3 regions of the Enterobacter sp. RHBSTW-00175 genome follow, and region 2 is predicted to be linked to each of the others. Evidence: predicted binding sites of a transcription regulator. Region 2 holds the regulator's gene; each other region holds the start of a gene.
The links. Region 2 encodes PurR, which represses purine synthesis genes. Its sites were predicted from a motif close to CANGCAAACGTTTGCNTG; they were not measured.

Region 1: HV107_RS18245 (amino acid aminotransferase) is a predicted target of PurR. The motif match lies at 4,482-4,499, and genes of this name have one in related genera.
Region 3: raiA (ribosome-associated translation inhibitor RaiA) is a predicted target of PurR. The motif match lies at 6,894-6,911, and genes of this name have one in related genera.

The regions. Positions count from the first base shown of each region.
Region 1 covers NZ_CP055930.1:3,847,387-3,857,707, reverse strand. The annotation lists gene pncB (nicotinate phosphoribosyltransferase) at 1-1,115, shown strand, start outside; gene asnS (asparagine--tRNA ligase) at 1,282-2,682, shown strand; gene HV107_RS18250 (porin) at 3,290-4,378, shown strand; gene HV107_RS18245 (amino acid aminotransferase) at 4,563-5,753, shown strand; gene HV107_RS18240 (MBL fold metallo-hydrolase) at 5,833-6,480, opposite strand; gene HV107_RS18235 (YcbK family protein) at 6,501-7,052, opposite strand; gene ldtD (L,D-transpeptidase) at 7,229-9,052, opposite strand; gene mukB (chromosome partition protein MukB) at 9,233-10,321, opposite strand, start outside.
Region 2 covers NZ_CP055930.1:4,454,533-4,464,853, forward strand. The annotation lists gene punC (purine nucleoside transporter PunC) at 1-403, opposite strand, end outside; gene punR (DNA-binding transcriptional activator PunR) at 518-1,429, shown strand; gene purR (HTH-type transcriptional repressor PurR) at 1,446-2,471, opposite strand; gene HV107_RS21565 (YnhF family membrane protein) at 2,769-2,858, shown strand; gene HV107_RS21570 (MFS transporter) at 3,024-4,190, shown strand; gene sodB (superoxide dismutase [Fe]) at 4,227-4,808, opposite strand; gene HV107_RS21580 (C40 family peptidase) at 4,931-5,689, opposite strand; gene grxD (monothiol glutaredoxin 4) at 6,028-6,375, shown strand; gene rnt (ribonuclease T) at 6,450-7,109, opposite strand; gene gloA (lactoylglutathione lyase) at 7,206-7,613, opposite strand; gene HV107_RS21600 (alkene reductase) at 7,713-8,810, opposite strand; gene HV107_RS21605 (TetR/AcrR family transcriptional regulator) at 8,864-9,463, opposite strand; gene eptA (phosphoethanolamine transferase EptA) at 9,505-10,321, opposite strand, start outside.
Region 3 covers NZ_CP055930.1:761,714-772,034, forward strand. The annotation lists rRNA gene HV107_RS03580 (16S ribosomal RNA) at 1-997, opposite strand, end outside; gene clpB (ATP-dependent chaperone ClpB) at 1,459-4,032, opposite strand; gene yfiH (purine nucleoside phosphorylase YfiH) at 4,162-4,893, opposite strand; gene rluD (23S rRNA pseudouridine(1911/1915/1917) synthase RluD) at 4,890-5,870, opposite strand; gene bamD (outer membrane protein assembly factor BamD) at 6,002-6,739, shown strand; gene raiA (ribosome-associated translation inhibitor RaiA) at 7,009-7,350, shown strand; Phe leader region at 7,454-7,579, shown strand; gene pheL (pheA operon leader peptide PheL) at 7,455-7,502, shown strand; gene pheA (bifunctional chorismate mutase/prephenate dehydratase) at 7,610-8,770, shown strand; gene HV107_RS03620 (SMP-30/gluconolactonase/LRE family protein) at 8,767-9,639, opposite strand; gene tyrA (bifunctional chorismate mutase/prephenate dehydrogenase) at 9,699-10,321, opposite strand, start outside.

The DNA of each region.
Region 1 (10,321 bases), 610 kb from region 2:
ATTATGATGTTCATGTTGCGGCGGAGTTTCGCTGCCGGGGCGACGACTTGCTGGGTATCTACGCAGATTCCATTCGTGAACAGGTCGATGCTATGCAGCATCTGGCTCTGCGGGACGATGAATACCAGTGGCTTTCTGGCCTCCCCTTCTTCAAAGCCGACTATCTGAACTGGCTGCGTGATTTCCGCTATAACCCGGCGCAGGTGACTGTCACCAACGATAACGGCAAGCTGAACATCCGCCTGGAAGGCCCATGGCGTGAAGTGATTATGTGGGAAGTGCCGCTGCTGGCAGTGATCAGTGAGCTCGCCCACCGCTACCGCTCGCCCGAAACAGGCGTTGAACAGGCCGTCGCGTCGCTGGAAAACAAACTCGTTGAGTTCTCGCAGCTGACTGAAGGGCTGGATATGTCCCGCTTCCGCCTGATGGATTTTGGTACGCGCCGTCGTTTCTCTCGCGAAGTGCAGCAGGCCATCGTTAAGCGTTTACAACAGGAGTCCTGGTTCGTTGGCACCAGTAATTACGATCTGGCACGCCGCCTGAATCTGACGCCGATGGGCACCCAGGCGCACGAATGGTTCCAGGCACATCAACAGATTAGCCCGGACCTGGCTACCAGCCAGCGTGCTGCACTGGCGGCATGGCTGGAAGAGTATCCAGACCAGCTGGGGATCGCGTTGACCGACTGCATTACGATGGATGCCTTCCTGCGCGATTTTGGGCCAGAATTTGCCACACGCTATCAGGGCTTACGCCATGATTCCGGGGATCCGGTAGAATGGGGTGAGAAGGCCATAGCCCATTACGAAAAACTGGGTATCGACCCGATGAGCAAGGTATTGGTCTTTTCCGATAATCTGGATTTAGCCAAAGCGGTCGAGCTTTATCGTCATTTTTCTTCCAGGGTTGACCTGAGCTTCGGTATTGGCACCCGTTTAACCTGTGACATTCCCCAGGTGAAACCTCTGAACATTGTCATTAAACTGGTGGAATGTAACGGCAAGCCGGTAGCGAAACTCTCCGACAGCCCGGGCAAAACCATCTGTCACGACAAAGCCTTTGTGCGCGCGTTGCGTGAGGCCTTCGACCTGCCTCAGGTTAAAAAAGCAAGCTAAGCCATCTCAGGGAGCCTTCTGGCTCCCTTCTTCTTATTTATTTCCGATTTCTTCTCTTTTGACTGCGAAATCTGCTTGTCTGATGGCAGATGCCAGGTAACATAGATATCCCCCCATAAGGGTGGACAAGTGTCTATTTTTTCCGACTATTAACAGAGAGAATATTATGAGCGTTGTGCCTGTAGCCGACGTACTCCAGGGCCGCGTCGCCGTTGACCAAGAAGTCACCGTGCGCGGATGGGTGCGTACTCGCCGAGATTCTAAAGCTGGCATCTCCTTCCTTGCCGTCTATGACGGTTCCTGCTTTGATCCTGTACAGGCCGTCATTAATAATTCTCTGCCCAATTACAATGATGACGTCCTGCACCTGACCACAGGTTGCTCCGTTATCGTGACAGGCGTTGTGGTTGCCTCTCCGGGTCAGGGCCAGAGCTTTGAAATCCAGGCCTCTGCCATTGAAGTGACCGGCTGGGTTGAAGACCCGGATACTTATCCGATGGCGGCAAAACGCCACAGCATCGAGTATCTGCGTGAAGTTGCGCACCTGCGTCCGCGTACCAACCTGATTGGTGCGGTTGCTCGTGTTCGTCATACGCTGGCGCAAGCACTGCATCGTTTCTTTGACGAGCAGGGTTACTTCTGGGTCTCTACCCCGCTGATTACTGCCTCCGATACCGAAGGCGCAGGCGAGATGTTCCGCGTATCCACGCTGGATATGGAAAACCTGCCACGTACACCTGAAGGCAAAATCGATTACGACAAAGATTTCTTCGGCAAAGAGGCCTTCCTGACGGTGTCCGGCCAGCTCAACGGCGAAACTTACGCCTGTGCGCTGTCTAAGATCTACACCTTCGGCCCAACCTTCCGTGCGGAAAACTCCAACACCAGCCGCCACCTGGCGGAATTCTGGATGCTGGAGCCAGAAGTGGCGTTTGCTGACCTGAACGATGTTGCGGGTCTGGCAGAAGCGATGCTTAAGTACGTGTTCAAAGCGGTTCTGGAAGAACGCGCTGATGACATGAAATTCTTCGCCGAGCGTGTTGATAACGACGCAATTGCCCGTCTGGAGCGTTTTGTTTCGGCTGACTTCGCGCAGGTGGATTACACCGACGCGGTCGCCATCCTCGAAAAATGCGGCGAGACGTTCGAGAACCCGGTTTACTGGGGCGTCGATCTCTCTTCCGAGCATGAGCGTTACCTGGCAGAGAAGCACTTCAAAGCACCGGTAGTTGTTAAAAACTATCCGAAAGACATTAAGGCCTTCTACATGCGCCTTAACGAAGACGGTAAAACCGTTGCTGCGATGGACGTGCTGGCACCGGGTATCGGTGAAATCATCGGTGGCTCTCAGCGTGAAGAGCGTCTGGACGTGCTGGATGCCCGTATGGAAGAGATGGGTCTGAACCCGGCTGATTACAGCTGGTATCGCGACCTGCGTCGTTACGGCACTGTGCCTCACTCCGGTTTCGGTCTGGGCTTCGAGCGTCTGATCGCTTACGTGACCGGCGTTCAGAACGTGCGTGACGTGATTCCATTCCCGCGTACCCCGCGTAACGCAAGCTTCTAATTCCGCGTTAATTAAAATGGCCAGCAATTGCTGGCCATTATTTTATTCTGCTTTGTCAGTTTTCGTCAGTTGAAAGTCAGCATCTTTAAACTACAACCCCGTCATAACCTCTACCTGTTACGTTTTGTTTCCACGAAATATCTGTGAACAAAAAATAAACCACACTCTTATTGCGCTTAATGCATTCCTGATGCTTTAGCACAAATTTCAACCGTATTCACAGCCATCCAGAAGGCTGGTAGCGGTCATAAGAAAAAACGAGTCGTTTAACTTCTGTTTATATGAATTGCCTTTATCAAAATTAAGCATAAGCAATTCATATACATAGGAATGAACCAGGCTTTTAATTAGCCAATCAGTTCTGAAATTTGAGGTGGTTCACAAAGTTCCTTAAAATACACAAATTCTTACACATTATTTCTTTTTGTTACTCATTCTTTAGAATTGTAGCATTTTCAGGCTAGCGAAACGGTTCTATGAATGGAAAGATGCCTGTCAGATACATAAAGACACCAAACTCTCATCAATAGTTCCGGAAATATTTATTGACAGAATTTATTGACGGCAGTGGCGAGTGTCATAAAAAAACCAATGAGGGTAATAAATAATGATGAAGCGCAATATCCTGGCAGTGGTTATCCCTGCTCTGCTGGTAGCCGGTGCAGCTAACGCTGCAGAAATCTATAACAAAAACGGCAACAAACTGGATCTGTACGGGAAAGTTGTTGGTGAGCATGACTTCGTTACCTCTGGTGACAACACCGACAGCAGCGACAACACCTATGCACAGATCGGTTTCAAAGGCGAAACTCAAATCAATGACCAACTGACTGGTTACGGTCAGTGGGAATACCGTGCTCTGGCAAGCCAGGCAGAAAGCAACCAGACTCAGCGTACCCGTCTGGCGTTCGCTGGCCTGAAAGCCGGTGATGCTGGTTCTATCGACTACGGCCGTAACTACGGTATCGTATACGATGTAGAAGGTCTGACCGATATGGCACCTTCTTTCTCCGGTATGACCTGGGCTAACTACTCTGATAACTTCATGACTGGCCGTACTACTGGCGTTCTGACCTACCGCAACACTGACTTCTTCGGTCTGGTTGATGGTCTGAGCCTGGGCCTGCAGTATCAGGGTAAAAACGACCGTACTGACGTTAAAACCGCTAACGGTGACGGCTTCGGTACCTCTGTTGGTTACGAATTCGGTGAAGGCTTCGGTCTGATCGGTGCATACAGCAACTCTGACCGTACCAACCTTCAGACTGCTGACGGCAAAGGCGACAAAGCTGAAGCATGGGCTGTTGGTGCTAAATACGATGCTAACAACATCTACCTGGCAACCACCTATGCTGAAACCCGCAACATGACTCGTGAAGCTGACGGTTCATTCGCGAACAAAACTCAGAACTTCGAAGTGATCGCTCAGTACCAGTTCGACTTCGGTCTGCGTCCTTCCGTGTCTTACGTTCAGTCTAAAGGTAAAAACCTGTCTCAGCGTGGCACCTTCAATGGCGGCGATGCTGACCTGCAGAAATTTGTTGAACTGGGTGCAACTTACTACTTCAACAAAAACTTCAACGTTTATGTTGACTACCAGCTGAACCTGATCGACGACACCTCTTACTCTCGTAACGTTGGTATCGTGAACGGTAAAGACGACCAGGTTGCAATGGCTGTGACCTACCAGTTCTAATCAGTACACCACTTTGTTCTATGCTTAAGAAACAGGGCTTCGGCCCTGTTTTTTTATGTCTGATAGTAAATAATGGCGACTTTTGAAAAGCCGCACGCTTTTTGTCGCAAACGGTTGGCATTTTGAAAATCTACCGTTAACCTGATAGCGGATTTCACTCCTGTAATCACAATGGAACTTCGTCATGTTTGAGAACATTACCGCCGCTCCTGCCGACCCAATTCTGGGCCTGGCCGATCTGTTTCGTGCCGATGACCGCCCTGGCAAAATCAACCTGGGTATTGGTGTATATAAAGATGAAACCGGCAAGACTCCGGTACTGACCAGCGTTAAAAAAGCTGAGCAGTATCTGCTGGAAAACGAAACCACCAAAAACTACCTCGGTATTGATGGTATCCCTGAATTTGGTCGTTGCACTCAGGAACTGCTGTTCGGAAAAGGCAACGCGATCGTGACCGATAAGCGTGCCCGCACTGCGCAGACCCCTGGCGGTACTGGCGCGCTGCGTGTTGCGGCGGATTTCCTGGCAAAAAATACCTCTGTTAAACGTGTGTGGGTTAGCAATCCAAGCTGGCCGAACCACAAAAGCGTGTTTAACTCTGCGGGTCTGGAAGTGTGTGAATACGCTTACTACGACGCAGCAAAACACGCTCTCGACTTCGATGGCCTGCTGGCCAGCCTGAGCGAAGCACAAGCTGGAGACGTGGTGCTGTTCCACGGCTGCTGCCATAACCCAACGGGTATCGATCCTACGCTGGAACAGTGGGAACAACTGGCTAAACTGTCCGTTGAAAAAGGTTGGCTGCCGCTGTTCGACTTCGCATACCAGGGCTTTGCCCGTGGTCTGGAAGAAGATGCTGAAGGCCTGCGTGCCTTCGCTGCTGTGCATCAGGAATTGATTGTTGCAAGCTCCTACTCCAAGAACTTCGGCCTGTACAACGAGCGTGTAGGTGCATGTACGCTGGTTGCCGCTGATGAGCAAACTGTTGATCGCGCATTCAGCCAGATGAAGTCTGTGATCCGCGCTAACTACTCTAACCCACCAGCGCACGGTGCATCGGTGGTCGCGACCATCCTGAGCAACGACGCCCTGCGTGCAATCTGGGAACAAGAGCTGAACGATATGCGCCAGCGCATCCAGCGTATGCGTCTGCTGTTTGTGAACACCCTGGCTGAGAAAGGCGCTGACCGCGACTTCAGCTTTATTATCAAACAGAACGGCATGTTCTCTTTCAGCGGCCTGACCAAAGAACAGGTTCTGCGTCTGCGTGAAGAGTTTGGCGTTTACGCGGTGGCTTCAGGCCGTGTTAACGTTGCCGGCATGACACCAGACAACATGGCGCCGCTGTGCGAAGCGATTGTCGCTGTGCTGTAACAATCCGTCGGGTGATGTTTTCACGCACCCGACCAATAAAAAAGCCTGCATCATGCAGGCTTTTTTTATTTAATCTGGCTTACCAGACAGGCATTTCATCCTGGAGGAACGGGTTGTGTATACGCTCGTAACCCAGCGTCGACATCGGGCCATGTCCAGGAATAAACGTCACATCATCGCCCAGCGGCAATAATTTCTGTTTAATCGACTGAATCAACTGACCGTGGTCACCGCGCGGGAAGTCGCTGCGTCCTACGCCACCTTTGAAAATCACATCACCGGAAATCAGCAAACGCGATTTATCATCAAAGAAGACGATATGACCTGGCGTATGCCCAGGACAATGCAACACCTGTAAAGTCACATTCCCTACGGTAACGCTCTCCCCTTCGTTCAGGTAAGCGTCGGGTGTCAGAGGTTGACACTCATCAAGGCCAAACATGCGGCTTTGGGCAGGTAACCCTTGCAGCCAGAACTCATCTTCTTTTTCCGGGCCAATCACCGGCACACCGTAGTGTTGCGCCAGCTCCGCCGCAGCCCCCACATGATCAAGATGACCATGGGTCAGCAAAATCTGCATCAGCGTCACACCCGACGCTGCGACTTCTTGCTTGATTTTCTCGGCGTCACCACCGGGATCGACAAGCGCGGCCAGTTTGGTTTGCTCACACCAGATTAATGAACAGTTCTGGGAGAACGCGGTAACCGGAATAATACGATAGTTCATACTGCTCCTGTATTTCGTTATTACCAGTGCCGAACGGGCCCGGTATCAATATGCACAAAGTTGCTGCTGGGGTAATATCCTACACCACCTGCACGCATAGATAACGCAGCTTTGCGAATATTGGCTAACGAAACGCCTTCAATATGAAAATCCATCGCCTGTCCTTTAGTGTGATAGCTTTTTTTGGCTACCCCACGGCTACGGGCGCGCAATTCATTGTTGGTATCAAGAGAGCGATAACCGGAAACGAGTTGCACAGGCTTGCTGGTTCCGAGCAGGCCCTGGAGGCGGAAAAGCTGATCAAATAATCCAGGATCGATGGCTTTTATTTTATTCGCGCGGAAATCACGGAAAAAATGGTTTAGTTTTGCTAATTCATCCTGAATATAGCCTCTGCCATCGAAAAATTCCGCTTTAAGCGACTCACCAGTATGCAGATTGTTGAGCGTTAAAATACGCGGACGAGGTGTCGAGAGGGTGGCAAATGCTGGCGTAGGCAAGATGGCCGCTGCGCCAAGCGCAACACCACCTAACGCCAGCAGTTTGCGGCGATTAGCGTCAAATTTGTCCATGATAATCAGGTCTACAGGTCAATGTTTATCGTATATATGCTTAGCGCACGAAGGGCACCTTAACTGGCAAAACAACCTACGTCAAGGCGCCCAACCCCAGTAAACACGCGGCTTACAGCCATATTGCCACGCATTCACCATAACTTACGACAATCAATTTTCCCGAACTACTTCATTTACCTGATTAATTGTTCAGCTTTTGGCAAAATTTGTGCGCCCGATCGCGCAGTGAGATCGTAATTGTAAATATCTGTACGATACTGGGTACGCCCATCTTCGCCAACAAACGCGGTCAGATAGTAAAGATTAACCGGAATATTGTGTCGAATATTAACGTAGCGTGTATCTCCTTGTTTCAGCGCATCGGATATCCGCGTATCGTTCCAGCCCGCATCCTGCAACAGCATATTCGCAAGTTCAGAGGCTTTATTGACGCGAACGCAACCAGAGCTGAGCGCGCGGGTATCTTTCTGGAACAGGTTGTGGTTTGGCGTGTCGTGCAGATAAATCGCTTCCGAACTTGGCATGTTGAATTTGTAACGCCCAAGCGAATTATGCGCGCCAGGTGCCTGCTGGAAACGGAACGGCAGGTTAGACGCCGTAATGGTTGACCAGTCAACCATGTAAGGGTCAATCGCCTCTTTGCTGTTCCAGCCGCGCATTACGGTATAACCATGACGTTCCAGATAGCCTGGGTCATTCCACAATTTGGGCAGGATATCCTTACGGGCAAGCGTTGGCGGTACATTCCACGGCGGGTTAACCACGACGTTATTCAGGGCGCTGCTCATCATTGGCGTTTTACGGTCCGGGCGACCCACAATCACGCGGGAAGCCAGCACTTCGCTGCCGTTCTGGTAATAGACCAGCGAGTACGCCGGAATATTCACCATAATGCCAGTCGATAATGTGCCTGGCAGCAAGCGCAGACGCTGGATATTCAGCGCCAGCACGCCTGCTCGCTGTGCCGGGGTGACATTCAGCCAGTCGCGCGTTGATTGCCCAATAACACCGTCTGCACCCAGCCCTTGTGCGGCCTGGAATTGCTTAACGGCAGCCACCAGCTCGCGGTCGTAGGCAGCCGGTTTATCACTGATGACCTGCACGTTTTTCACTTTTGCAGGTGCGGACGGGCTTACGACTACGCTCTGTGGGTCATCTCCGGGTAAAGCGATTTTTGGCCCGCCCTCCAGAATACCGGAACGTCGAAGAATTTCGCGCAAGGCTGGCACATCACTGCTCCACTGCCCCGGCCGCAATGAGCCTGCGCCACGTAGCTGCGGCCACGGACGGGTATCAGACACCAGCGTAAGCAACGACTGATGCATAGGGGCATACTGTGGATGTGCCGGAGCCAGGCTTGCAATAAAGCCCGGCAAATTGCCGTTATCCAGCGACAATTGCCACTGGTTAATCACCGATAAAGCGGGGGTTGCCAACTTGTAAGGCTTGTCGCTGTAGAGCCAGCGATTACCATTGACCGGAATTCCGGCGACAAACTGGAGGTAGCCCATCATGGCGTCTGACAGCACGATGTCACGCGCCTGGCCGGTCACAGACGGATCGGTCAGCAGTTCAACCCAGGCGGTAAATTGTGGCTGGAAACCGGCGATAGCAACCTCTGCCAGCTGTTGCTGGAAAGCACGAACCGCATCGCGATTGTCCCACATGGGCTTCATATCGCGTGCAGCATAGAGAAGCGTCAGTTGGTTGAGATACGCAGGTTGGTAACCAGAAGGCAGCCCCGTCAGAAGCTGTTGCTGGAGTGATTCAATGTTTATGCCTTCTGGCAGCGGCTTAATACCGGCCATGATCGCCGTCGCCGGAGATTGCTCCAGCGGCTGAGACAACGACGTTGGCTGCACGCCTGTCGTTGCAGAGCTGTCAGTCGGCACAATTTCAGGCTCATCAGCCTGAGCGCTAAACAGTGGAGCAAACATCACTGCCAGGCACAAACTCAGTGCAGACAGCTGACGACCACGAATTTTCTTTAGCAACATCCCTTGCCCCCTGTTTTCTTACGACATGCCCATCACGTTGGGGCTTTTCTTCATTATAGGAAGGCTAAAACAGTGTTGCCTTACCTTATGTAAAGAAGTTTAAAGATAACGCAGCCGTAAGCACAAGTTAAGTGAATAAAAAAAGCGGCGCTTCTGCGCCGCCCTTTGTAACAAAACGCGTTATGACGCGTCAGCCGTTCCTGGCAACGACTCCGGCGGCTGTGGCGCAAAACCACGCAACCCGACCACGTGTACGTGTTCGCTGTTCTGGAACACTTTACGCACCAGCTTATAGGTTGTGCCTTTTTCCGGGCTGATGTTCTCAGGTGCTGCAATGATGAGCTGCATATCCAGACGATCGCAAAGCTCAAACAGCGTGGCAATAGAACGGGCATCAAGACGCGCGGCTTCATCAAGGAACAGCAGACGACATGGAGAGATATCTTTGCCGCGCAGACGACGCGCTTCATCCTCCCAGCTCTGAACAACCATCACCAGAATCGACATACCTGTACCGATAGCTTCACCGGTAGAGAGTGCGCCAGATTCCGCACGCAACCAGCCGTCTGAACCACGGTTAACCTCAACTTCCATTTCCAGGTAGTTACGGTAATCCAGCAGCTCTTCACCGATGGTTTGCGGGGTACGTTGACCCATATCGATCTGCGGATTCAGGCGCTGATACAGCTTCGCCAGTGCTTCTGAGAAGGTCAGGCGGTTGCTGTTGAACAGATCCTGATGCTGCTCGTGCTGTTCAGACAATACATCCAGCAGCGTGGAGTGGGCTTCACGTACGTTCACGTTCAGGCGCACGCTGTTCACCTGGCCAAAGGATACGCTTTGCAGCCCCTGGTTCAGCTGACGAATACGGTTCTGCTCGCGCTGGATAGTCTTACGAATAATGTTCGCCACACTGCGGGAACTGATCGCCAGCTTCTGCTCACGTGAAGTCAGCTCTTCCGTCAAACGGCCCAGCTCGATTTCCATCTGTTCAATGGCTTCAACCGGATCGTCAGTACGGATGATATCCTGACGGATACGCTCGCGCAGATGCTGGTAAACCGCAACAAAGAACTGAATTTTACGCTCAGGGCGTTTTGGATCTTCCGACATACGCAGCACATCGCGCAGGTGTTCGTTATCCGCCACCGCCAGACGCAGGGCACCCAATGCCTTATCCGACATAGAGCGCAGTTCGTCAGCAGAAAGATAAGCCAGCTCACGACGGTGCAGACGACGTTCAACGTTATTGTCTTTCACCATACGCAT
Region 2 (10,321 bases):
TAGTGGCAAAAATTCGATTGGTCCGTGAAGCCGGATAGTAATCCGTCACCAGCGCCTGCCAGGTGACCGCTGCGGCACAAACGCCGACGGCCTGAACAAAACGCAGCACCAGTAACCAGGTCGCATCGCGTACCCACAACATCCCAAGACAGCCTACGGCAAAAATTGCCAGACCCAGTAACAGCACTGGTTTACGACCAAAACGGTCGGAGAGCGGCCCCCACAGCAGTTGTGCAAAGGCAAAACCGGCGAGGAACAAACTCAGGCTGGCGCTAATGGCCGCGGCAGGCGTTTGCAAATCTTCCTGCATTGCAGCGAATGCGGGTAAGTACATATCGGTAGCTAAAAAGCCCAGCACGCTTAAGCCGCCGAGCCAGACTAGAAAACCTTTCCTGGGTTGCATTGTTTTATTCTCCTTAAGGAGGCAGGGTACGTTGGCGCAGAGTGTAGGGAGTGCAAAGCGGCTTGTGAAACGCTAATATTTGGCGGGTGCATTCAAATTTTTTGCAGGCAGAAAATGTGGTCAGATTATTCTCTTGAAGTTGTGGATGCTGTCGCCCGTAACGGCAGCTTCAGCGGAGCCGCGCAGGAACTACACCGCGTCCCCTCGGCCATTAGCTACACGGTGCGTCAGCTTGAGGAGTGGCTGGCCGTTCCGCTGTTTGAACGCCGCCATCGCGACGTGGAGTTAACGCCTGCCGGGGCGTGGTTTTTGAAAGAAGGGCGTTCTGTTATCAAAAAAATGCAGATCACTCGTGAACAGTGTCAGCAGATTGCTAATGGCTGGCGAGGTCATCTTTCTATTGCGGTGGATAACATCGTAAAACCCGAACGTACCCGGCAGATGATTGTCGATTTTTATCGCCACTTCTCCGATGTCGAGCTGCGGGTATCGCAGGAAGTCTTTAACGGTGTCTGGGATGCGCTGGCAGATGGCAGGGCAGAGATGGCGATCGGCGCAACACAGGCCATACCCGTTGGGGGACGTTACGCATTTCGCGATATGGGAATGTTAAGCTGGAAATGCGTGGTGGCAAGCGATCACCCGCTGGCGGCAATGGCAGGGCCGTTAAGCGATGATACCCTGCGTAACTGGCCATCGCTGGTACTGGAAGATACGTCACGCTCGTTACCCAAGCGTGTGACCTGGCTTCTGGATAACCAGCGACGGGTGATTGCGCCCGACTGGGAATCCTCCGCGACCTGCCTTTCTGCCGGGTTGTGTGTGGCAATGGTGCCGGTCCATTTTGCCAGACCACGAATCGATGCCGGGGAGTGGGTTGCCCTTGAGCTTGAAAACCCATTCCCGGACGCGGCCTGTTGTCTGACCTGGCAGCAAAGTGACGTATCGCCCGCGATGGCCTGGCTGCTGGATTACCTGGGGGACAGTGAAACGCTGAACAGGGAGTGGTTACGGGAGCCAGATTAACTGGCTCCGTACACGATTAACGGCGGTAGTCGCGGAAAGGACCGTCCGCCACGGAGCGACGTTCGATAAGACGCGGGTGGACTTCAATTGACTGCGACTCTTCACGTTTGTTAACGATCCTGTCCATCAGCATGTTGAAGGCTGTTTCACCCAGAGAATCTTTCGGTTGATGAATAGTGGTCAGCGCCGGGGTGAAGAAACGCGCGTTGCGCACGTTGTCATACCCGATCACAGAAATATCCTGCGGTACGCGCAGACCCAGCTCATCGGCAGCACAAAGCGCACCCATCGCCATAATATCGCCACCGCAGAAGACAGCAGTCGGACGATGCGGCTGGGAGACTATTTGCTGCATTGCGCGGTAACCGGATTCAGGCTCAAAGTCACCCTGAACAATCCAGTTTTCTGGAACGGTGATCAGTGCTTCTTCCATGGCTTTCATAAATCCGGCCAGGCGGCCTGCACCGGTGTTGCGCTCCAGTGGACCTGGAATCACGCCAATCTCGCGGTGACCCCGTTCTACCAGATAACGACCGGCCATGTAACCGCCTTCAAAGGCGTTATCGATTACTGAGTCAGTAAAATCGGCGTGCGCTTCACCCCAGTCCATCACCACCATTGGGATGTGACGGTACTCTTCCAGCATGGAGAGCACAGAATCCGGGTATTCGGAACACATGACCAGCAGGCCATCCACGCGTTTTTGCGCCATCATTGACAGATAAGCGCGCTGTTTCTCATGGTTGTTCCATGCGTTACCCAGGATCAGGGTATAGCCTTTCTGGAAGCAGTTTTTCTCGACCGCCTCGATTATCTCTGCGAAATATGCAGCTTCGCTGCTGGTGGCCAGCAAACCAATGGATTTGGTGTGATTAACTTTAAGGCTACGTGCGACCGCGCTTGGCGAATAGTGCAGTTCTTTGATCGCCGCCCAGACGGCATTACGCGTCTCTTCCGCTACAAAACGGGTTTTGTTAATTACATGTGATACGGTTGTAGTGGAAACGTTTGCGCGTTTTGCCACGTCTTTAATTGTTGCCATTAAATGTCACTCCAGACCATATCCTAAGCTCCTGAAAAACTTGAAGGTAAACGTTTGCCTTCTCTCACCCTTATCACGCAATCTGGAATTGCGACACGCCGGGAAAACGACACAGGACGTCAGGAGGGGGTCAATGGCCGGTACGCTAATAAATTTAGCGTGGAATTTTGTCCTATCTTGATGAAAAGGGGAAGAGCAAAAGTGGATATCAGTTTAAATCCAAGAAGATTTTTGACGTAAACTGTGTAAAAATGAGCAAGCTCACTTTTCGTAAGGTGATTAAAAGGAGAAAAATTGATGAGTACCGATCTTAAGTTTTCGCTGACGACCACCGTTATCGTGCTGGCACTGATTGTTGCAGCTGGTCTGACGGCTGTATTGCACTGATTTACGCGGGGGGAGAGTTCTCTCCCTCCACATTCCTCGCTGATTGTTACTTCTCCGGCAATAATCTTTTGCCAAATTGTTAACTTCTCATTTTTTGTGATTGGTGTCATGCTTTTTGCTTCTTTGTTCTGTGTCGCGGTACGACACGGCATCCGGAGTTGACTCATGAAAATCAATTATCCTCTGCTGGCCCTGGCGATTGGCGCTTTTGGGATTGGCACCACCGAATTTTCCCCGATGGGGTTATTGCCTGTTATCGCCCGGGGTGTAGACGTCTCTATCCCGGCGGCCGGTATGCTGATTAGCGCCTACGCGATTGGCGTGATGGTAGGGGCACCGTTAATGACGTTGCTGCTTTCACACCGTGCGCGCCGTAATGCGCTGATTTTCCTGATGGCTATTTTTACCCTGGGGAATGTGCTTTCCGCGCTTTCACCGGATTACACCACGCTGATGTTGTCACGTATCCTGACCAGCCTTAACCACGGTGCCTTCTTCGGACTGGGCTCGGTGGTTGCAGCAAGCGTTGTACCTAAACATAAGCAGGCCAGCGCCGTGGCAACCATGTTTATGGGTCTGACCATTGCCAACATCGGCGGTGTACCTGCGGCCACGTGGCTGGGTGAAGCGATCGGCTGGCGTATGTCGTTCCTGGCAACCGCTGCACTGGGCGTGATTGCTATGGTCGCACTGTTCTTCTCGTTGCCAAAAGGCAGCGCAGGCGAACGCCCTGATGTACGCAAAGAGCTGTCCGTGCTGGTTCGTCCTCAGGTATTGTCTGCACTGCTGACCACCGTGCTGGGGGCTGGGGCGATGTTCACGCTCTATACCTATATTTCGCCCGTGCTGCACGACATTACTCATGCCACGCCGGTCTTTATTACCGCGATGCTGGTGCTGATTGGCGTAGGGTTCTCTATCGGTAACTACCTGGGCGGTAAGCTGGCAGACCGTTCCGTGAGTGGCACGCTGAAAGGCTTCTTAACGCTGCTGATTGTCATCATGGTGGCCATTCCGTGGCTGGCGCGTAACGAAATTGGCGCAGCCATTGCGATGGTGGTATGGGGTGCGGCGACCTTTGCCGTGGTTCCGCCGTTGCAGATGCGGGTAATGCGTGTGGCGCATGAAGCGCCAGGACTCTCTTCATCCGTGAATATTGGTGCGTTTAACCTGGGTAATGCACTGGGCGCTGCGGCCGGCGGTGCGGTGATTTCGGGTGGCCTGGGGTACAGCTTTGTGCCGGTAATGGGGGCGATTATTGCGGCTCTGGGGTTACTGCTGGTACTGATGTCGGGTCGTAAACAGCCAGAAACGGCCTGCGCGGCTGAATAATCATAACGCAGAAGGGCGAACCCTTCTGCGTGTCTCTTACGCTGCGAGGTTCTTCGCAACAAATTCCCAGTTAACCAGCGCCCAGAAATGCTCCAGGTAGTTCGGGCGTGCGTTACGGTAATCGATGTAGTAAGCATGTTCCCACACATCGACGGTCATCAGCGGGGTTGCGCTGGTGGTCAGCGGTGTACCCGCGTTGGATGTTGATACGATAGCCAGTTTGCCATCGGCTTCTTTCACAAGCCAGGTCCAGCCAGATCCAAAGTTTTTAATTGCTGCGTCAGTGAATTTCGCTTTGAAATCAGCAAAGCTGCCGAACGAGGTATTGATGGCTGCGGCCAGTTCACTGGTGGGTTCTCCGCCTGCATTAGGTGCCAGGCAGTGCCAGTAAAACGTGTGGTTCCAGACCTGAGCGGCGTTGTTAAACACGCCACCTTCTGAGCTACGCACGATCTCTTCCAGCGTTTTGCCTTCAAAGTCAGTGCCTTTGATCAGGTTGTTCAGGTTGGTGACATACGTCTGGTGATGTTTGCCGTAGTGATATTCCAGGGTTTCCACGGAAATGTGTGGAGCCAGGGCGTCTTTTGCATACGGTAGTGCAGGTAATTCGAACGACATTGCTTCTCTCCTTATTATTTTTTACGTTGCCAATAACCATAAAGACAACAGGGATAGAGTAGCAAATTGAAAGGGTATGCAAAAGAGGAACTTACCCCGCCGCAGACGCGGCAGGGCAAGGATTAACGGATGGTTTTCGGGGTCATCACACGGCGTGCACCAACGTAGTGGCGTACCCAGTAATCTTCGCTCAGAGAGGTGATTTGAATGTCCTGGCCGCTACGTGGCGACTGGATGAATTTCCCGTTGCCAACGTAAACACCCACGTGGTCGGCCATGCCGCGACCCTGAGTGCGGAAGAAGACCAGATCGCCGCTTTCCAGTTCACCACGATCGACCGGTGAAGCATCGCGCAGGTGATACATTTCGTTCGCAGTACGCGGAATACGGAATTTCACCAGATCTTTGTAGGCGTAGTACACCAGACCGCTGCAATCGAAACCGGTACGGGGTGAGGTTCCGCCCCAGCGATAAGGCTTGCCAATTTGTCCCATCAGCTTGTTCATCGCGGTTTTTTGCGCTTTCTGGACGCGTACCTTATGGACTTCCGCTACTTTCGTGACTTTGACGCACTTCGCTTTGTGACCTTTGCGGGCAGTGCATTTTTCGGTAACGAGATTAGCGGCAGTTTGCTGGGCTTTGCGCGAAGTGGTGTGAGTGGTTTTAGCTTTGCTGGAGGCAGTACGTTTAGTCTGTGTGGTGGTTTTTTTCTTTTCGTTCTTACTGGTGGTTTTTTTCTTACGTTCTGTGACTTTAGCCAGGTGCGTTTTTTGTACAGCAGAATGCCGCGCCTGCTGGGAGGCGTTAGCCACTGGCGTGAAAGAGAGTGTTGTAAACAATAAAGCACAGAGCGTGATCGAGATTTTATTTATCCGCGCCACTGGCCAGTCCCCTGGTAAATGCAGGTCATCAATCATGCCTGCGTGTGATTTTCAAAACCTGTCGATTCTAATCTATAAAAACCCGAGAAGTTAATAGCATTTTTCAATCTAAAATTGTGTTTCGTTAGCAAGTGCAAAAAAAAACATCAATCTGTAGCACTATTGCTTACTCCTTAAGCAAAACCTTATCTGCAGTAGGGTTAAGCTACATTTGGAATGCAACTTATGCCGGTAACGTTTAAAATATATAGACGTGAAAAAAATGTTATTTTCCGATGCCGCTCTGAACCGCTACAATGTCAGACGAATGCCGTAACAGAAGTTAAAGGAAGCAAGACATGAGCACCACTATTGAAAAAATCCAGCACCAGATTGCTGAAAACCCAATTCTCCTGTACATGAAAGGTTCTCCGAAACTGCCAAGCTGCGGTTTCTCCGCACAAGCAGTTCAGGCGCTGTCTGCCTGTGGTGAGCGCTTTGCTTACGTTGATATCCTGCAAAACCCGGACATTCGCGCTGAGCTGCCAAAATACGCTAACTGGCCGACCTTCCCGCAGCTGTGGGTTGATGGCGAGCTGGTTGGCGGTTGTGACATCCTGATCGAAATGTATCAGCGTGGCGAACTGCAACAGCTGATCAAAGAAACCGCTGCTAAGTACAAAACTGAAGAACCAGACGCAGAGTAAGTTATCTGCGAAAATAAAAAAGCGACCTGTCGAGGTCGCTTTTTTTTTGTCGGGTGGCGCTGCGCTTACCCGACCTACGATTGAATATCTGCCTCATCGCCCATCGGTAGCGGCCAGCCGCCAAGACGTTTCCAGCGGTTCACAATTTCACAGAACAGTTCAGCCGTGCGTTCGGTGTCATATAACGCGGAATGTGCCTGAGTCCCGTCAAACGCAATTCCTGCCGTGATACAGGCTTTGGATAATACCGTTTGCCCCAGCGCCAGGCCGCTCAGTGCAGCGGTGTCGAAGGTAACAAACGGGTGGAAAGGGTTGCGCTTGAGCGAAGCGCGTTCGGCAGCCGCCATCATAAAGCTGTGATCGAAGGTGGCGTTATGCGCCACCATGATCGCGCGGCTGCAATCATTGTCCTTCATGCCTTTGCGCACCATTTTGAAAATGGCGTGCAGTGCATCGTATTCGCTTACGGCGCCACGCAGCGGATTATTTGGATCAATGCCGTTAAAGGCCAGCGCTTCTGGCTGTAAGTTGGCGCCCTCAAACGGGTCAACATGGAAATGCAGCGTGGTGTCCGGTGAAATCCAGCCCTGTTCATCCATCTTCAGCGTGATGGCGGCAATTTCAAGCAGCGCATCGGTTTTAGCGTTAAATCCGGCTGTTTCTACATCAATGACAACGGGATAAAAACCACGAAAACGGTCGCACAGACCGGTAAATTGAGCATTATCGGACATCAGGGTCTCTTACATGGGGAAAAAAGCAGTGCGCATTATGGCAAATTTTAAGAGGGGATGCAGTAAAACTACGGGCGCATATTGCGCCCTACGGGATCAGTTGCCCAGACCGCGACCAGCGTCTTTGGCTTCAATCAGCTCGATTTTGTAACCATCTGGATCTTCAACAAAAGCAATGACCGTGGTGCCGCCTTTGACCGGGCCCGCTTCACGGGTCACGTTACCGCCGTTGCTGCGGATGCGTTCACAGGCTTCAGCGGCATTTTCCACTTCCAGCGCGATATGGCCATATGCCGTGCCCAGCTCGTAGTTGTCTACGCCCCAGTTGTAGGTCAGCTCGATAACCGCTTCATCCGATTCCGGGCCGTAGCCAACGAACGCCAGTGAATATTTGTACTCCGGATTTTCGCTGGTGCGCAGCAGTGTCATTCCCAGGACGTTAGTGTAGAAATCGACAGAACGTTGCAGGTCGCCAACGCGCAGCATGGTGTGAAGTAGGCGCATAATTTCCTCATTAACTAATGGATTGGATTATGTTTTTGAACAGAAACGATGTTTTAGTATAGCGGCGAAATGTCGCCGCTATCAATGCACAAGGAGGAATTACAGGGAAGGGTAGTCGGTGTAACCTTCAGCGCCGCCGCCGTAGAAGCTTTCCGGGCGCTGCGGGTTCAGCGCGGTTTTACGTTCCAGACGGGCAACCAGATCCGGGTTAGCGATGTAATCGCGACCGAATGCGACCGCATCGATCAGCCCTTTGTTGATCAGGTCTTCTGCTTTCTCTGGTGTATATGCACCGGCACCGATAATCACGCCGTGGAAACGATCGCGCACTTTCTGACGGAAAGCCTCGGTGTATGGCTGACCGCCCGCCCAGTCTGGTTCAGACATATGCAGGTAAGCAATGCCGCGTTTTGCCAGCTCTTCAATCAGGTACAGGGCATCTGCTTCTTCATTCGCACCGTTATCAACGTTCTGGAAAGAACCAATCGGAGAGACACGGATACCGATACGGTCTGCGCTCCACTCCTTGCAAACGGCATCAACCACTTCCAGAACCAGACGCGCGCGGTTTTCAACGCTGCCGCCGTACTGGTCAGTACGATGGTTAGAGGACGGTGACAGGAACTGATGCAACAGGTAGCCGTGAGCTGAGTGCAGCTCAACCAGGTCGAAACCGGCATCACGCGCATTCGCAACGGCCTGACGGAAATCATTCACGATACCCGGGATCTCTTCCAGCTCCAGCGCACGCGGCATAGAGGTATCTACGCGGATCGCATGGCCGTTTTCATCGCGCAGCGAGGTACGGGTGTTGGCACTCAGCGCTGACGCGGATACAGGAGCCTGGCCGCCAGGCTGGATGCTGTTGTGAGAGATACGACCGGTATGCCACAGCTGTACGGCGATGCGGCCATCTTCAGCATGAACACCGGCGGTGATTTTTTTCCATGCCGCAATTTGTTCCGGGCTGTGCAGGCCAGGTGCGCCAGCATAACCTTTTGCCTGGGCAGAAATCTGCGTAGCCTCAGAGATGATTAGCCCTGAACTTGCGCGCTGACGGTAATATTCACCCATCAGTGGGGTTGGGATATCCCCCGGTTCAATGCTACGAAGACGGGTGAGAGGGGCCATAAATACGCGGTTTGGCGCGGTGACGGCACCCACTTTCAGTGGGGTAAATAATTTTTGAGCTGACATAGAGACTCCTGAGTAGACCAGTCGACTAGTAATTGAGTAAATAAAAACGCCTGCTAAACGCCAGGCGCTGTAATACTGATTTTCACATGCGCCAGTGCGCTTTCCAGCGGCACGGCACTGCGAGAAATTTTGGCTTGCAGGTTTGCACCTAACCAGAGTGCATAGAGTACCTGCGCCTGGGTCAGCGGCTCACCCGGGAAGGCCAGCGTCTTTTCATTGCGGCCTTTCTCAAGCGCCTGGGCCAGCAGGGCGATAACGCCGCTGGCACCTTTGTCCATTGCGGTACGCATATCTTCGGAAAGATCGCATACCTCAGCAGAGAGTTTTACCGTCAGGCATCCGCTGATAATGCCCTGCTGACAGAACTGGGTCAGCGTTTCCTGATAGTAGTTAAGAACACGATCCCGGTAGTTACCTTCGCCACTGGCAAAGTGGGTAGCAAGGCGCTGATGGTAACTGGCATAGTGCCGTTCCAGCATCGCCACGCCAAAGGCTTCTTTTGAGCGAAAGTAGTGGTAGAACGACCCTTTCGGCACCTCAGCGGTTTTTAACAGTTCGCTAAGCCCCATACCGGTAAACCCGCGATGCATACAAAGACGCTCGCCTGTAGCCAGTAAGTGTTCGCGCGTATCGTGTTCAGTATTTCTGCTCATGTCGGCACTCTAATAGACCAATCGGTCTATTGCAAGCAGGATTATTGACGACATGTGTTCAGGATATCCAGTTGTTGCTGATAAACCTTTGATTTTACGTTCATCATCCCAAGAACCGTTGAGAATAAATTATCCTGTGAAACCGCATCTTTTGCCGCATGGTCGCGCAGGCATTGCTCGTTAACGCCGTAGTTCTTTGCGTAGTCAGGAGAGAGCCAGAACATAAACGGAATATGCGTTTGCTGTTCAGGCGCCAGCATGTACGGCGTGCCGTGCAGGTAGATACCGCTTTCGCCCAGCGATTCACCGTGATCCGACAGGTAAATCAACGCCGTGTTCATGCTGCCCTGGCGGGCTTTCAGGGTATCGATAGTCTTGCTCACGATGCTATCGGTATAAAGGATTGTGTTGTCATAGGTGTTAATCAGCGCCTGATGATCGCAATCCTGAATCTCATTCGTATCGCAGGTTGGTGTGAATTTGCGGAAGTTATCCGGGTAGCGGCGATAGTACGCCGGGCCGTGACTGCCCATCAGGTGAATGACCAGAACTGTGTCCTGCTTCAGGCCGTCCAGCACGTTATCAAGGCGGTAGAAATTGACGTCATCAATACAGGATTTGTCTTTGCAGAACTGGTCCAGCTTCCACTGGGTCATGTCCGTATGCGGGATACGGTCACAAGCGCCTTTGCATCCGCCATCGTTATCACGCCATAGCAGGTTGATACCTGCATGTCCCAGCACGTCGAGCAACCCTTCCTGGTGGCGGGCGAGGTCAGCGTCGTATTTCTTACGTGTCATTCCAGAGAACATGCAAGGAACAGAGACCGCGGTTTCTGTCCCACAGGAGGATGCCTGA
Region 3 (10,321 bases), 1.7 Mb from region 2:
GGATGTCAAGAGTAGGTAAGGTTCTTCGCGTTGCATCGAATTAAACCACATGCTCCACCGCTTGTGCGGGCCCCCGTCAATTCATTTGAGTTTTAACCTTGCGGCCGTACTCCCCAGGCGGTCGACTTAACGCGTTAGCTCCGGAAGCCACTCCTCAAGGGAACAACCTCCAAGTCGACATCGTTTACGGCGTGGACTACCAGGGTATCTAATCCTGTTTGCTCCCCACGCTTTCGCACCTGAGCGTCAGTCTTTGTCCAGGGGGCCGCCTTCGCCACCGGTATTCCTCCAGATCTCTACGCATTTCACCGCTACACCTGGAATTCTACCCCCCTCTACAAGACTCTAGCCTGCCAGTTTCGAATGCAGTTCCCAGGTTGAGCCCGGGGATTTCACATCCGACTTGACAGACCGCCTGCGTGCGCTTTACGCCCAGTAATTCCGATTAACGCTTGCACCCTCCGTATTACCGCGGCTGCTGGCACGGAGTTAGCCGGTGCTTCTTCTGCGAGTAACGTCAATCACCAAGGTTATTAACCTTAATGCCTTCCTCCTCGCTGAAAGTACTTTACAACCCGAAGGCCTTCTTCATACACGCGGCATGGCTGCATCAGGCTTGCGCCCATTGTGCAATATTCCCCACTGCTGCCTCCCGTAGGAGTCTGGACCGTGTCTCAGTTCCAGTGTGGCTGGTCATCCTCTCAGACCAGCTAGGGATCGTCGCCTAGGTGAGCCGTTACCCCACCTACTAGCTAATCCCATCTGGGCACATCTGATGGCAAGAGGCCCGAAGGTCCCCCTCTTTGGTCTTGCGACGTTATGCGGTATTAGCTACCGTTTCCAGTAGTTATCCCCCTCCATCAGGCAGTTTCCCAGACATTACTCACCCGTCCGCCGCTCGTCACCCAGGAGCAAGCTCCCTGTGTTACCGCTCGACTTGCATGTGTTAGGCCTGCCGCCAGCGTTCAATCTGAGCCATGATCAAACTCTTCAATTTAAGTTTGATGCTCGTGAATTAAACTTCGTAATGAATTACGTATGTTCACTCAGAGACTTGGTATTCATTTATCGTCTTGCGACGTTAAGAATCCATGTCACTTTGAGTGCCCACACAGATTGTCTGATAAATTGTTAAAGAGCAGTGCCGCTTCGTTTTCGCTGCGGCGCGGGGTGTGCATATTACGCTTTCCCGCTACAGAGTCAAGCATTTATTTTCGCTTTTCTCCGGGATTCTTCAGCGGCTTTCGCCGGAGAACCCTGCTGACCCGGCGGCTTGCTTGCCGTTGTTCCGTGTCAGTGGAGGCGCATTATAGGGAGTTATTCTGAAGCTGCAAGTGCAAAGTGAAAATTATTTACTGACCGCTCACTTTCCAGGCAAAACACACTCCAGACATTCATTTTCGCCTGGTTTTTAAACAAAAACGAGCCGCAAGCGACTCGTTTTTGATGTTTTGTGACTTACTGCACTGCCACAATTCGATCTTCATTCACTTCCAGACGAATTACTTTTCCTGGAATCAACTCCCCGGAAAGGATTTGCTGAGCCAGAGGGTTTTCGATCTGCTGCTGGATAGCACGTTTCAGAGGGCGTGCACCATAAACAGGATCGTAGCCATTCTCACTGAGCAGTTTCAGCGCGTCATCAGAGATGTGAATTTCATACCCACGTTCTTCCAGACGTTTATAAAGACGCTGGAGCTGAATCTGCGCGATAGAAGCAATGTGTTTTTCACCTAATGGGTGGAATACCACGACTTCATCGATACGGTTAATGAACTCAGGGCGGAAGCTATGACTCACAACCCCCAGAACCAGTTCCTTCATATGACCGTAATCCAGCTCACCAAAACGTTCCTGAATCAAATCAGAACCCAGGTTAGACGTCATGATCACAACGGTATTACGGAAATCGACTGTTCTCCCCTGCCCATCGGTGAGTCGTCCATCATCCAGAACCTGCAACAGAATGTTGAACACATCCGGGTGCGCTTTCTCCACTTCATCCAGAAGAATGACGGAGTAAGGACGGCGGCGTACCGCTTCAGTCAGATAGCCACCTTCTTCGTAGCCAACGTATCCCGGAGGTGCACCCACCAGACGTGAAACCGAGTGTTTTTCCATAAACTCAGACATATCGATACGGATCATCGCGTCATCGCTATCAAACATAAAGTTTGCCAGCGCTTTGCAGAGTTCTGTTTTACCCACCCCCGTTGGCCCCAGGAACAGGAATGAACCAATCGGACGATTTGGGTCAGACAAGCCCGCACGGCTACGGCGAATTGCATTCGATACAGCCTCAACGGCTTCATCCTGGCCGATAACCCGGTGGTGTAAGTCCTGCTCCATCCGCAGCAGTTTTTCACGTTCACTTTCCATCATGCGAGCGACCGGGATACCCGTCCAGCGCGCCAGCACTTCAGCGATTTCCGCATCGGTCACTTTGTTACGCAGCAGACGCATGGTTTTGCCTTCTGTCTGCGTTGCAGCTTCCAGCTGTTTTTCCAGCTCTGGAATTTTACCGTACTGAAGTTCAGACATCCGCCCCAGGTCACCTACCCGGCGAGCCTGTTCAATGGCAATTTTTGCCTGCTCCAGTTCTGCCTTAATCGTCTGGGTACCCGAAAGCGACGCTTTCTCCGCTTTCCACTCTTCTTCTAACTCAGAATACTGGCGCTCTTTGTCATCCAGTTCCTCGTTAAGCATATCCAGGCGTTTCTTACTGGCTTCATCAGACTCTTTCTTCAGCGCCTGCTGTTCCAGCTTGAGCTGAATGATTCGGCGGTCGAGTCTGTCCAGCTCTTCGGGTTTTGAGTCAATCTGCATACGAATACTCGACGCAGCTTCATCAATAAGGTCGATAGCTTTATCCGGCAGCTGGCGATCGGAGATATAACGGTGCGAAAGCGTCGCCGCTGCAACAATGGCCGGGTCGGTGATCTGCACATGGTGGTGCAACTCATAACGCTCTTTCAGGCCACGTAAAATCGCAATGGTGTCTTCGACCGTTGGCTCAGCAACGAATACTTTCTGGAAACGACGCTCAAGCGCAGCATCTTTTTCAATATACTGACGATACTCATCAAGCGTTGTCGCACCGACACAGTGAAGTTCACCACGCGCCAGCGCCGGTTTCAGCATGTTCCCGGCATCCATTGCGCCATCCGCTTTACCGGCACCGACCATAGTGTGCAATTCGTCGATAAACAGAATGACGTTGCCTTCCTGTTTTGCCAGGTCGTTAAGCACGCCTTTCAGACGTTCTTCGAATTCACCGCGGTATTTCGCCCCGGCTACCAACGCACCCATATCCAGAGCCAGCACACGGCGACCTTTCAGGCCTTCCGGTACTTCTCCATTAACAATACGTTGCGCCAGCCCTTCAACGATGGCGGTTTTACCGACACCCGGCTCACCAATCAAAACGGGATTGTTTTTGGTACGACGTTGCAGCACCTGGATGGTACGGCGAATTTCTTCATCACGGCCAATTACCGGGTCAAGCTTGCCCTGCTCGGCACGCTCGGTCAGATCGACCGTAAATTTTTTCAAAGCCTGACGTTGGTCTTCGGCTCCTTGATCGTTCACGCTTTCACCTCCGCGCATTTTTTCAATCGCCTGAGTCACGTTGGCGGTTGTTGCTCCGGCAGTTTTCAGCAGGTCGGTCAAAGTACCGCGTGATTCAAGCACCGCCAGAACAAACAGTTCCGACGATATAAAGTTGTCGCCACGTTTTTGCGCCAGTTTGTCGCAAAGATTCAGTACACGTACCAGATCCTGGGACGGCTGAACATCACCGCCAGTCCCTTCTACCTGCGGCAACCGGCTCAGTGCCTGATCGATAGCCGTGCGCAACTGGCCAGCATTAATACCGGCGGACGTTAATAATGGACGTACCGATCCCCCTTCCTGATTCAGCAAGGCGCTCATTAGATGAAGAGGTTCGATAAATTGGTTGTCGTGCCCCAGTGCGAGGGACTGGGCATCGGCGAGTGCTAGCTGGAATTTATTAGTAAGACGATCCAGACGCATAACTCCTCCCATAACAGGTCAAATTTGCTACTGGAGATTAAATGAGGTCATCCCTCAATTATTCAAGGTTAATGACCTGAATTATGTGAAAAGAAAACGGCACGTACCGGATCGTCTTGATTCTTTAGGTTATATCAGCCAAATAAAACTTGCCATACGACCCGTCGTCTTGTCACGACGATAAGAGAAAAAATCACCCTTTTCGGTGAACGTACAGCGATCGCCACCGAAGATTTGCGTAATGCCCGCGCGATTCAGACGCTGACGCGCAAGCTGATAAATATCGGCCAGATACTTTTCACCCACCGGCTGAAACGCGGTGACGGCTTGCGAGTCTTTATCCATAAAGGCTTCGCGTACCTCGGGCCCAACTTCAAATGCACGAGGACCAATTGCCGGGCCAAGCCAGGCAATAATGTTGGCAGGGTCATCGGCAAAGCAGGCGACCGTCTCCTCCAGAACCCCTTCGCACAAGCCACGCCATCCCGCGTGCGCGGCCGCGACTTCAGTTCCAGCATGGTTACAGAAGAGAACCGGCAGGCAATCGGCGGTCATAACGGCACAAACTGTCCCGGGAGTATTACTGTAAGAGGCGTCGGCGCGTTTAGAAACATAGGGTTCACCCGTCAGTTTCAGTACGTCCTTGCCATGCACCTGCTCGAGCCAGACGGGTTTTGACGGTAAGTCACCGGCCGCAAACATACGCTTGCGGTTTTCCTCAACGTGTTCCAGAACATCACCGCAATGCGCGCCGAGATTTAATGACTCCCACGCGCCCTGGCTTACCCCGCCGATGCGGGTCGAACTACAGGCGGCCACGCCCTCAGGAAGTGGCCACTCCGGGACAATCAGTTTGGTCATAACCAGGCCACCTGGTCCTTATGCTCTTCAAAATCAGCACGTAATGCTTCGATAAGCTCCACCATATCCTGTGGGATAGGCGCGTGCCATTCCATCTGAATGCCGGTGATCGGATGGTAAAGACGCAGCATTGTTGCGTGCAGTGCCTGGCGGTCAAACTTGCGCAGGACGCTGATGAACTCATCAGATGCGCCTTTAGGTGGGCGCGGACGACCACCGTAAACCTGGTCACCCACCAGCGGATGAGTGATGTGTGCCATATGGACACGAATCTGGTGTGTACGACCCGTTTCAAGGCGCAGACGCAGACGCGTATGGATACGGAAATGCTCCATAATGCGGTAGTGCGTTACCGCCGGTTTCCCCATTGGGTGCACCGACATATGCGTGCGTTTGGTTGGGTGGCGGCTGATAGGTTCTTCTACCGTGCCCCCCGAGGTCATATGACCAATCGCGACAGCTTCATATTCACGGGTAATTTCACGCAGCTGCAACGATTCCACCAGACGTGTCTGTGCAGGAATGGTTTTCGCCACCACCATCAGACCTGTGGTGTCTTTATCCAGACGGTGAACAATACCGGCGCGCGGAACGTCCGCAATTGGCGGGTAATAATGGAGGAGCGCGTTTAATACTGTACCATCAGGATTACCGGCACCTGGATGAACAACCAGATCGCGCGGCTTGTTGATAACCAGAATGTCATCATCTTCGTAGACGATGTCCAGTGGGATATCCTGCGGTTCAAAACGCACTTCTTCTTCAATTTCAGCATTGATGGCGACAGCTTCCCCACCTAACACTTTCTCTTTTGGTTTGTCCCAGACTTTGCCGTTTACCATCACGCGTTGGTCAAGGATCCATTCTTTTATACGTGAACGCGAATAATCAGGGAACAATTCGGCCAAAGCCTGATCTAAGCGTTGACCGAGCTGATTTTCGGAGACTGTTGCGGTGAGTTCTACTCGTTGTGCCATAAACTGCTTCTTCGTTTAACGTTGGGTTTTACGGCTTTGCCGTTTAATATAGTGTGCTATTGTAGCTGGTCTTAATCGGGAGCAGGAACAGAGTTTCTCCCGGACAAACATTTGAGGAAAGTCAAAACGTCATGACGCGCATGAAATATCTGGTGGCAGCGGCCACGTTGAGCCTGGCTTTGGTGGGCTGCTCCGGTTCAAATGAACAGGTCCCTGACAATCCGCCGAATGAAATCTATGCGACTGCACAACAAAAGTTGCAGGACGGTAACTGGAAACAGGCGATAACGCAACTGGAAGCGTTGGATAATCGCTATCCATTTGGTCCGTATTCACAGCAGGTACAGTTAGATCTCATCTACGCATACTATAAAAATGCCGATCTGCCGCTGGCTCAGGCAACCATCGATCGTTTCATGCGTCTGAACCCGACTCATCCTAACATCGACTATGTGATGTACATGCGCGGCCTCACCAACATGGCGCTGGACGACAGTGCTCTGCAAGGTTTCTTTGGTGTTGATCGTTCCGACCGCGATCCTCAACATGCGCGTGACGCCTTTAACGACTTCTCCAAGCTGGTGCGCAGCTATCCAAACAGCCAGTATATTACCGATGCCACTAAACGTCTGGTTTTCCTGAAAGACCGTCTGGCTAAGTATGAATACTCCGTTGCCGAATACTACACTCGCCGTGGCGCATGGGTTGCCGTGGTTAACCGTGTAGAAGGAATGCTGCGCGATTACCCAGATACGCAAGCCACGCGTGATGGCCTGAAGCTGATGGAAAATGCATACCGTCAAATGCAGATGAACGCGCAGGCTGAAAAGGTCGCGAAAATCATCGCCGCGAACAGCAGCAATACCTGATATTCCGCTCAAAGCAAAACGGCAGCCCAATGGCTGCCGTTTTTTTATTCGTTTCTGTCGCAAGCTGAAGCGGTTTAGCTACAACACATCCTATCAACTATGGCCTCAATTTCTGACTTCGACAAGGTAAAAATCGCCTCTTCCTGTCCTGCCTCACAAAAAAGATTCCCTGACAAAAACCGACAAAATAACGTGATCTAAATCACACATTTTGACATTAGGACAGGTATGCTGGAATCACCAAGACGGAAAGACAAGAGGTAAAATTTATGACAATGAACATTACCAGTAAACAAATGGAAATTACTCCGGCAATTCGCCAGCACGTCGCAGACCGTCTCGCCAAACTGGATAAATGGCAAACTCATTTGATTAATCCACATATCATCCTGTCCAAGGAGCCACAGGGTTTCATCGCTGACGCAACTATCAATACTCCAAACGGCCATCTGGTCGCCAGCGCTAAACACGAGGATATGTACACCGCAATTAACGATTTGATCAACAAGCTGGAACGGCAGCTCAATAAAGTGCAACACAAAGGCGAAGCCCGTCGCGCCACAACATCGGTGAAAGACGCCAGCCTCGCGGAAGAAGTTGAAGAAGAGTAATCCTTTAAATTGAGTGTACCGCCAACGCGCCTTCGGGCGCGTTTTTTATTGACAGGGTGAAAACAGTGCAGGTACTTTAACGGTATCAACCACAGGATGACTCAATGAAACTAACGCCGTTTTTCTTCGCATTCTTTTTTACCTTCCCCTGAATGGGAGGCGTTTCGTCGTGTGATAAAGAATGCGAAGACGAACAACAAGGCCTCCCAAACCGGGGGGCCTTTTTTATTGATAACGATAAAATGAGACAGGCAACACTATGACACCGGAAAACCCGTTACTGGATCTGCGAGTAAAAATCAGCGCGCTGGATGAAAAATTACTGGCACTGCTGGCAGAACGCCGCTTACTCGCTGTCGAAGTGGGCAAAGCCAAGCTGGACTCCCATCGCCCCGTACGTGATATCGACCGTGAGCGTGACCTGCTGGAGCGTCTGATTCAGCTTGGAAAAGCGCACCACCTTGATGCCCATTACATCACCCGTCTGTTCCAGCTTATCATCGAAGATTCCGTTCTGACCCAACAAGCGCTGTTACAGCAGCATCTGAACAAAACTAATCCGCACTCTGCCCGTATCGCGTTTCTGGGTCCGAAAGGTTCGTATTCACACCTGGCGGCACGTCAGTATGCAGCCCGCCATTTCGAAGAGTTTATCGAAAGTGGATGCGCGAAGTTTGCCGACATTTTCAATCAGGTTGAAACCGGCCAGGCCGATTACGCCGTGGTCCCGATTGAAAATACCAGCTCCGGCGCCATCAATGATGTCTACGACCTGCTGCAACACACCAGCCTGTCGCTGGTTGGCGAGCTGACTATTCCAATTGACCACTGTGTTCTGGTCTCAGGCTCCACTGACCTGAGCAAAATCGACACGGTGTACAGCCATCCGCAGCCGTTCCAGCAATGCAGCCAGTTCCTGAACCGCTATCCGAACTGGAAGATTGAGTACACCGAAAGTACCTCTGCGGCGATGGAAAAAGTCGCGCAGGCAAACTCCCCGACCGTAGCCGCACTGGGTAGCGAAGCGGGTGGCGCACTGTACGGATTGCAGGTGCTGGAACGTAACCTCGCTAACCAGACGCAAAACATTACGCGTTTTGTGGTGCTGGCGCGCAAAGCCATTAATGTGTCCGATCAGGTCCCGGCAAAAACCACGCTGTTGATGGCCACCGGCCAGCAGGCTGGTGCGCTGGTTGAAGCCCTGCTGGTGCTGCGTAATCACAATCTGATTATGACCAAACTGGAATCGCGCCCGATCCACGGCAACCCGTGGGAAGAGATGTTCTATCTTGATGTTCAGGCCAATCTGGAATCTGCATCCATGCAGAAAGCCCTGCGTGAGCTGGGTGAAATCACCCGCTCAATGAAAGTGCTCGGTTGCTATCCGAGCGAAAACGTTGTTCCGGTCGACCCGGCTTAACGTTCGATAAAGCGGCTTTTCTTCATCCCTGCCACGCTGACAGGCAGGGTGAAGATGGCCCCGGAAAGCGGATATTTCGCTGTTTCAGCAGCGTCCATATTTTCCCGGGTCGTCGTGATAAACAACGTCTTCATATCGTCACCGCCAAAGCAGACCATCGTCGGGCAACGAACCGGAAGCCGGTATTCCTCGAGCTGTTCACCCTTTGGTGAAAATCTGGCGATGCGCCAGCCATCAAACAACGCGCTCCAGTAACAGCCTTCCACGTCCATCGCGGCACCGTCAGGTATCCCCTCGCCTTCCTTAAACCGCCGGAAAACATCTCGTTTGCCAGGCTCCCCCTGTTCATCCAGCGGTGTGCGATAGATAACGCCATTCGGCGTGTCAGAGGTAAACATCCATTGCTGGTCATTACTGAATGCCAGGCCGTTATGCCCGTGGATATCGCACTGAAGTACCTTCGGGGTCAGGTCGTTGTCGATACGCATCAGCATTGCGCCGTTATAGTCCCCAGGCCCCCAAAACGTCCCCGCATAGAAGCGACCACGGTGATCGGTGCCACCATCATTAAATCGTGCCAGCTGCGGGTTCGAGGGGTTGTCGCACACCTTGCGCTGAGGCAGCCCGTGCTTATCGGTCAACCAGATGGCATTTCGCATCGCGACAATAAAACCGCCACGTTCCCGCAGGGCAAAACATCCAACCTCTTCATGAAATGACAGGACAGTGTGCTCAGCCGTTGGCAGATGGTAACGATGGATCTCCCCTTCCAGAATATCAGCCCAGTAGAGTGCATTTTCATCTTCGCTCCACGTCGGGCATTCCGGTAAGTGCCCGGTGTAGTTCAATAACAGCTGCGGTTCCGTCATGTCATTTCCCCAAAAGAAAAAAGCCAGCAATGCTGGCTTTTAGTATATACATCATCACATTACTGGCGACTGTCATTTGCCTGGCGCAACAGGGTGCGGCTTTCGCTCTGGAAACGCTGCGCATAATCGCCAAACCAGTGTTCAACCTTACGGAAGCTGTCGATAAATGCTTGTTTATCGCCATGCTCCAGCAAGGTGATGGCCTCGCCAAAGCGCTGGTAGTAGCGTTTAATCAGCGTCAGGTTGTTCTCTGACGACATAATAATGTCAGCATAAAGCTGCGGATCCTGCGCAAACAGACGCCCTACCATGGCCAGCTCCAGGCGATAGATTGGCGAAGAAAGCGCCAGCAACTGCTCAAGCTGCACGTTTTCTTCCGCCAGATGCAGGCCATAAGCAAAGGTTGCAAAGTGGCGCAGCGCCTGGATGAACGCCATGTTCTGATCGTGCTCAACCGCGCTAATGCGGTGCAAACGCGCACCCCATACCTGAATCTGTTCCAGGAACCACTGATAAGCTTCCGGCTGACGGCCATCACAATAGACCACCACCTGTTTGGCAAGGCTACCGCTATCCGGGCCAAACATCGGATGCAGACCCAGCACCGGGCCAGTGTGAGCGGCCAGCATCGCCTGCAACGGACCGTTTTTCACCGACGCCAAATCCACCAGAATACAATCCT